3 regions of the Shewanella sp. CAL98-MNA-CIBAN-0140 genome follow, and region 3 is predicted to be linked to each of the others. Evidence: predicted binding sites of a transcription regulator. Region 3 holds the regulator's gene; each other region holds the start of a gene.
The links. Region 3 encodes LexA, which represses DNA repair genes until DNA is damaged. Its sites were predicted from a motif close to TACTGTATNNNNATACAGTA; they were not measured.
Positions count from the first base shown of each region.

Region 1: a site for LexA is predicted at 1,087-1,106, ahead of AAEY93_RS03440 (DUF4007 family protein). Genes of this name have one in related genera too.
Region 2: a site for LexA is predicted at 985-1,004, ahead of recN (DNA repair protein RecN). Genes of this name have one in related genera too.

Region 1 is NZ_JBEOPI010000004.1:84,256-86,536, reverse strand. Features, by position in the region: gene AAEY93_RS03445 (DEAD/DEAH box helicase family protein) at 1-56, opposite strand, end outside; gene AAEY93_RS03440 (DUF4007 family protein) at 49-1,005, opposite strand; gene AAEY93_RS03435 (DEAD/DEAH box helicase) at 1,265-2,281, shown strand, end outside.
Region 2 is NZ_JBEOPI010000047.1:26,978-29,258, reverse strand. Features, by position in the region: gene recN (DNA repair protein RecN) at 1-932, opposite strand, end outside; gene AAEY93_RS18375 (AEC family transporter) at 1,061-2,029, opposite strand.
Region 3 is NZ_JBEOPI010000021.1:46,921-49,201, reverse strand. Features, by position in the region: gene plsB (glycerol-3-phosphate 1-O-acyltransferase PlsB) at 1-901, opposite strand, end outside; gene lexA (transcriptional repressor LexA) at 1,166-1,780, shown strand; gene AAEY93_RS12235 (cell division inhibitor SulA) at 1,777-2,281, shown strand, end outside.

The sequences.
Region 1 (2,281 bases), on a different contig from region 3:
TCAATACGGGTAGAGCTTTTATAACGTTGGTTGATAGTTATGAGTGATTCAGTCATTTTTAGTGCCATAATATTGATTCAAATAGTGAGTGCTATTGGTCTTTGCATATTCAGAAACGTTGACTTGCCTTAATCCTAATGAATCGACCCATGAAATATTGTTGTCAGTAAAGCCCTGAACTTCATCGAGTTTTTGACCTAATCCTGATTCAGACAACCGGAATATCCGACCGGGTGAGCAGGGTTTACTCAATAATGAGTCGAAATCAACAGTGCTGACTTTAGAATCTACAGTTTCAGTTTTAAAAAACTCAAGCAGGGCATAAGTAAATATTTCGATCGGCAGTTCAGGACGTTCAGCGAGGTTACTAATGTAAAAACCGCCACCGTTATCTTGTATCAAATTTAATTCAGACAAAGGTGAAATAAAATGGTCTTCATCTATGTTGATACTTTTTTTCGATGGAGTAGCTTTGAGCTTTTTACTATAGGTATTCAAAAAGCAGTCAATATCTTTCTTTATAGTAGAAATATTACCCAGCTCACTATCAACGAGTTTTTTTGCATCTTCAAAACAATCAGCGATGAGCTTTGTTTTTTCAAAATGTTGCACATTTGCGAAATTAAAAAAGTAACGGTAAGCCGTCAAATGTTCAACATTAAAATTTAACCAGAAATGAACTAACCAAATTGAGCCAGGCAGTTCTAGGTAAGGGTCTCTTCCATCCTCTAAGCTTTCACCACCAAAAAGATATTCGCCATTTTGTGACACAGAATGAGTAAATGAATTATTTGATCGTTCAGAATGAATCACGTTAGAAGCTTCAGCCCAATACTGAATAGCTTTAACCATATTTTTACCAACACCAAGTTCGACTATCGATTGACGAATGCTGTCTTCATCAGAACTTGAGAATTTACCATTTGAATTCAAATGATTAACTGCCTTGAATAGCCATCCATAGCGCAGAGGGAAAGTGTCATGACCTGTAAACTTAGCTTTCATCGCTTATTAGTGCCTCTGGAGAAATTGTCCAGAGGCGATACTAGCCTGATTTTCAAAATAACGAAAGAACTTTATCCTAAAGACTGTTCATTTGTACAGTGCATTTTTTAAAATATTTTTTTTTATTGTAGTAAACTAGTCAATACGGTAAATTCATGAATACAATGAACAATTATGTTGTTTTTTTGTTATAAGGGATCTTGTTTTAATCGACAAGGAATTGATTTAGCAGCTAGCTGCCGAAGAATAAAGGATTGTAATGCTAAGTAAGATTTTATCAAACTTTTCAGAAGACGAACTGTTAAGTTTTTTGCCTAAAGAGTCGATTCGATTTGCGCTTGATTTAGATGAGATAGACAACCAGATAAATGAAAATGCAAATTACAATAAAAAAAGTCTTGCTACAGTAGTTGCAAATGTAAAGCAAATCGATTTTGTTTTTGATGATAAGCTGCGTAAAAAATTGATTGAGAGGTTATCCCCCAATTTATTACTAGATTTATTCCCAGATTTTAATGTCACACCTACTCAAATAACACCTAAATACTATGATGCAGCGATTAGCTGGGCTGAACAAAACCAATTTGAATTCGCCCAAAAAATTGGCTTGTCTGACGTTTATCAGAGTCGACTTCAACAAAATGTAGATTTCACAAATATTTCTCGAATAGAACCCAATTATCCTCTATATCCCTATCAACAAGACATATCAAATCAAGTGCTTAATGAGTTTGATAACAATCATAAACGCGTTCTTCTTCATTTGCCTACGGGTTCAGGAAAAACAAGAACGGCAATGAATATTGCTGCTGAACACTTACGGCAATCTAATAAACATGTTGTTTTATGGTTAGCTGATAGAGAAGAGCTTTGTTCACAAGCTTATGCTGAATTTTCAACGGCATGGCAATCTCTTGGGAATAGAGCTACGACGTTATATGGATTTTATTCCAATTCCGATGAAAGTTTAGGAGGTATTGATTCAGGCTTTGTTGTGGCTGGACTGCACAAGTTTTTAAGTTTACGAAAAAACGACTCTCGACAGTTAAAACTATTATACAAAGAATTATGTAAAAAGGTGACCTTGGTAATTTTTGATGAAGCACATAAGGCCATAGCCCCAAAGTTTCAAGAAGTGGTAGATGATTTTATTGGTGATGAAAACTTCCATGCAAACTTATTAGGATTAACAGCTACACCAGGACGTAGTTATTCTGCCGATGGCCTATCGGAGGAAGACGAACGTTTATCAAATTTTTTTAATAATAATAAAGTT
Region 2 (2,281 bases), on a different contig from region 3:
AATTGCATTGCCGTTGAAAGGCGTTTTTCTAAATAGGCAAAATGTTCTGGATCAAGCTCTAAACTGCTTAAATAACTTTCAATTTCGCTAGCGCTTTCTTGTACTTGAATTAACGCATCGCTGATCATAGTGCCGATAGGAGCAAGGGATTCATCATAGCCTTGAAGCGTATCAGCAATACTGGCCACTTTATTAAGCAGCGATTCTATATTGCCTTCATCACTTTCGGTCAATAAATGTAAACCAGCTTGGCAACGTTCAATTAAATCTGTGCCATTGGCTAAGCGTTTGTGTTCTTGTTCTATTTCATCAAATTCTTCCAAGCCTAAGTTGAACTCATTAAGCTCTTCTACTTGATATTGCAGCAGCTGTTGACGCGAAATGCGTTCGTGCTGAGCTTGCTCAAGATGCTTTAGCTCGTTTTCCACTTGCTTGCAGCGCTGATAGCTGGCACTGACGGCATCAAGTAACAACTTGTGGTTAGCGTAGCTGTCGAGTAAGGCTAACTGATGATCATTTTTAAGCATGGCATGGTGAGCATGTTGGCCATGAATGCCTATCAGGAGTTGACCAACGGCTTTTAATTGCGAAACCGGGACCGGATTACTATTAATATAGGCTCTAGATCGGCCATCATTATTAATGGTTCGACGTAAAATACATCCATCTTCAGCATCGAGATCGTTATCTTCAAGCCAGCGTTTAGCTAAAGGGACATCGTGGAGCGTAAACCGCGCGCTCACTTCAGTTTTCGTTGCGCCGGGTCTGATGGTATTGGCATCACTGCGATTACCAAGACATAACCCAAGGGCATCGATAGCAATCGATTTACCTGCACCGGTTTCTCCGGTGATGCTTGTCATACCGGCTTTAAAGTCGAGTTCTAAAAAACGCACGATAGCAAAATTATTGATGCTGAGTTGGCAAAGCATAATGAATCCCTTTCAATGAAGCGACTAAACCACTGTATTGATAAACAGTATATACTGTTTTTATATACAGTAAAGTGGTTGGCATAAAAATATCACTGATTATTTTATCGCCTTAACTCGGTCAATTATCAAGCATATGATTTTAAAAGTGTTTCTATTATAGGCAAACTAATAAAAGTGACTAATGTGCCATATAAAATCCCTTGGGCACTGCCATTGGCATTAATTTGGTATCGGTCTGCCAATAAATACACACTTGCTGCAGTTGGTAAGGCTGCTAACAGGACTCCCATAGTCAGTAACTCGTGTTCTACGCCGAAGAGTTTGAGTAATCCAAAGGCAATAAGGGGCTGAATAATTATCTTGAGTAAGTTGATTAAACTCAGTTCTGCAATCAAGCTAAGACTGAACATGTTCGTGATTGACTGATGCCGTAACGCTTTGGCAAGTACCATTCCGATGGCAAACAGTGCACAAGGACTGGAGGTGTTTCCCACTTGGTGCAGCACTAACGCCAGGCTAGCGGGTAAGGTGATATGAAATGCCGATAGGCCTATGCCAATAAGACTGCCGACCACTATCGGGTTTTTATACAGTGCATTAGCCATGATGATGATGGCATGGTCGGTTGATTGTTTATTACGGCTGGCCAGTTCAATAGAGACTAAAGCAAACGCGAACATGAACACCGACAGCAAGCTGGCAATCGCTGCGGCCACTAATGCCATTTTGTGACCCGGGAACAATAGGCTCAGCAATGGAATACCAATAAATGCAGTATTGCCAAACGTGGCGTTTAACGCCCGCATTGCGGCAACCGCTTGCTGCTTAGGCTTGCACCATAGTGATACGCCAATGACCAGCGCATAAGTAATGATCATCGCCAAGCTAAAGCCACCAACAAAGCCCCACTGAATAATGTCTTCAATGTGAGTTTCAGCTAAAACAATGAGTAAAATCGCTGGGAAGGCTATGTAATAGACAAATTGATTGAGGATCAGATCGGTGTCTGGTGGTAAAAGTCTCAATTTCTGAATGATACTGCCGAGAAGCATAATTATAAATACAGCGATTAGCGGGGTAAGAATACTGGACATTCCTCGCAATTCCTTAGCAAAGTGATAATAAGATCACTGTACTGCTTTTTGATAGCAGGATGCAATTAGGCTAAAGTTAAACGAGCGTTTATTTTTGATTTTAAGCTAAAACAGGCCTTTAATACTTTTGATTGGGTAAATATTGTTCATTTAGCGTAAAAAATCACTAAAAAAGTTACTTGTTTTCTTCGATGCGATAATCGTACTAATAATAATCCCCGCCGAGCTTAATGACCGGTCATTCACGTCCAG
Region 3 (2,281 bases):
GGCCGTCATGATGTAACTGCCTTATCTGTTCTGCACCTTTGATATTGATACCACTGTATAATTTGTTCCATAACCAAGTGAGGAAGCGCTCGGCAATGCGCACAAAACTATCAGAATAGTCAGCGGCAATTTCATCAAGGTATTCAATGGCGGTTTCACGGGCTTTCTCGACAGATACTTTTTTGTTTACCGACTCTTCTTCAATGGCTTTCTTGATTGCATCAGATTTAAGTAACGACGCAAAAAGCACTTGCCGATTCGGTAATTGCTGCCCTGTCATCACTTTGCGTTGACGGCGGAAATGCACTCGCGCAACACGGATTAATTTGTGAGCAATTCTTTTATCGGTACCGTGTTCATCAGCCATAAGACGAAGCGATAATGCATTAGAAAACTGTACAAAATTGTGGCGACCTAGAAACAAAATCATTAGCCATTTTCGCAGCCAGGTCGGGTTTTCCCTTTCAAAAAAAGCCGCTTTCATGCTGTCATCTTCTTTACCCGGTGTGCGACCCCAATAAAGGCTCACAGGCACCAACTGAATATCTAACTCAGGACATTGACGATGAAGCGCTAACAGACTGGTAAAACTATTAATAAATTTTTCACCGCTTTCGCGTTTACCAAAAAGCGGTTTGCGGCCTTCAAGACAAACGATGCGTGATACTTTGAGGCCATCCAATTGCAGTGGCTCATATGGACTGGGCATACCAAAGCTCTCAGTGATTTCGCTTAATGCAGCGGCATCACTGATTGATTCTGTTTTCATAACATAAATCAGAGGTTTAGATGGATCTAAATTAAGATCGTCAAAAGGATCATGTGGCACAACAACCGTGAGTACCATCGATTTTTGAATCCATTTTAACGCTCGTAAAAATATTGAATCTGGTTTTGACATGGTTATTTTCGCAACATAAGCCACTGTAATATTGTCGTATAGGATACCAGAAACCAGCCTGCTTACACTATCAGACCGATTTATCTTTACGCTTGAGTTCTCACTATCAGAAATAACATCAGACAATCAATACACAATAACTAATAGAAACAGGTTGTTGAATGATACTTGACCAACAATATTCAAAAAAGAGTTGGTTAATACTTGCACGAACAAAAACACTGTGTATAATGACAGTCACTGTATAAAAAGACAGGAACCATCATGAGACCGTTAACGCCGCGCCAAGCAGAAATTTTAGACTTAATTAAAAACAATATCACCGAAACAGGTATGCCACCCACTCGTGCTGAAATTGCGAGTCGTCTTGGCTTTAAAAGTGCTAATGCCGCCGAAGAGCATTTAAAAGCATTAGCCAAAAAAGGTTTTATCGAGATCATACCTGGTACCTCGAGAGGTATTCGTTTACCTCATGAAGAACAGCTTGAAATCGGTCTGCCACTCATTGGACAAGTTGCTGCTGGAGAGCCTATTTTGGCGCAAGAGCATGTAGAACAATATTATCAAGTCGACCCAAATATGTTTAAACCCGCCGCAGATTTTTTATTACGGGTTCGTGGTGATAGCATGAAAAACATTGGTATTTTAGAAGGCGACTTGCTCGCTGTACATAAAATGCAACAAGCGCGTAATGGTCAGGTTGTGGTGGCGCGTGTTGATGATGACGTCACCGTAAAACGATTCGAACAAAAAGGTAATATGATTTATCTGCATGCAGAAAATGAAGATTATAACCCGATAAAAGTAGATTTAAGTTGCCAAAGCCTAACCATCGAAGGGCTTGCAGTTGGCGTTATCCGTAATGGAGATTGGTCATGAACAAACTAATGGGCGTAGCGCCACGTCACCCAGGCTTATGGGTAGATTTAACTGAAACAGATCTGCATGGCAACCAAACCATTCAAACATTACAAACTGTCACCCAAGGTGAAGCAGAACTGAGTCAATTGTGTAGCCAACTGGCGACGTTGAGCCAACAAGGCAGATGGATTGTATTAATTAGTCCACCTCACATAGGCTATAAGCATATGCTGGCCAGTGCTGGAGTGAGAATGGATCGTATTTTACTGGTGCACACCAAAGATGAAGTCGAAACATTATGGGCCATGGAAAAAGCTCTCACGAGCGGAACTTCTAGTGCAGTGGTTACTTGGACAAGTTCACTCGATGCTCGCGATAGTCGTCGATTGGAAATTGTCGCTAAGAGCGCGCGAGCATTAGGCGTGGTAATTGAAAATGTGAATGCTCACTTACCTCACAAACATCAACTTGTTAACTCTACATTAACAAGTGGAGCAGGTAATTTTTGCTCATTTCACT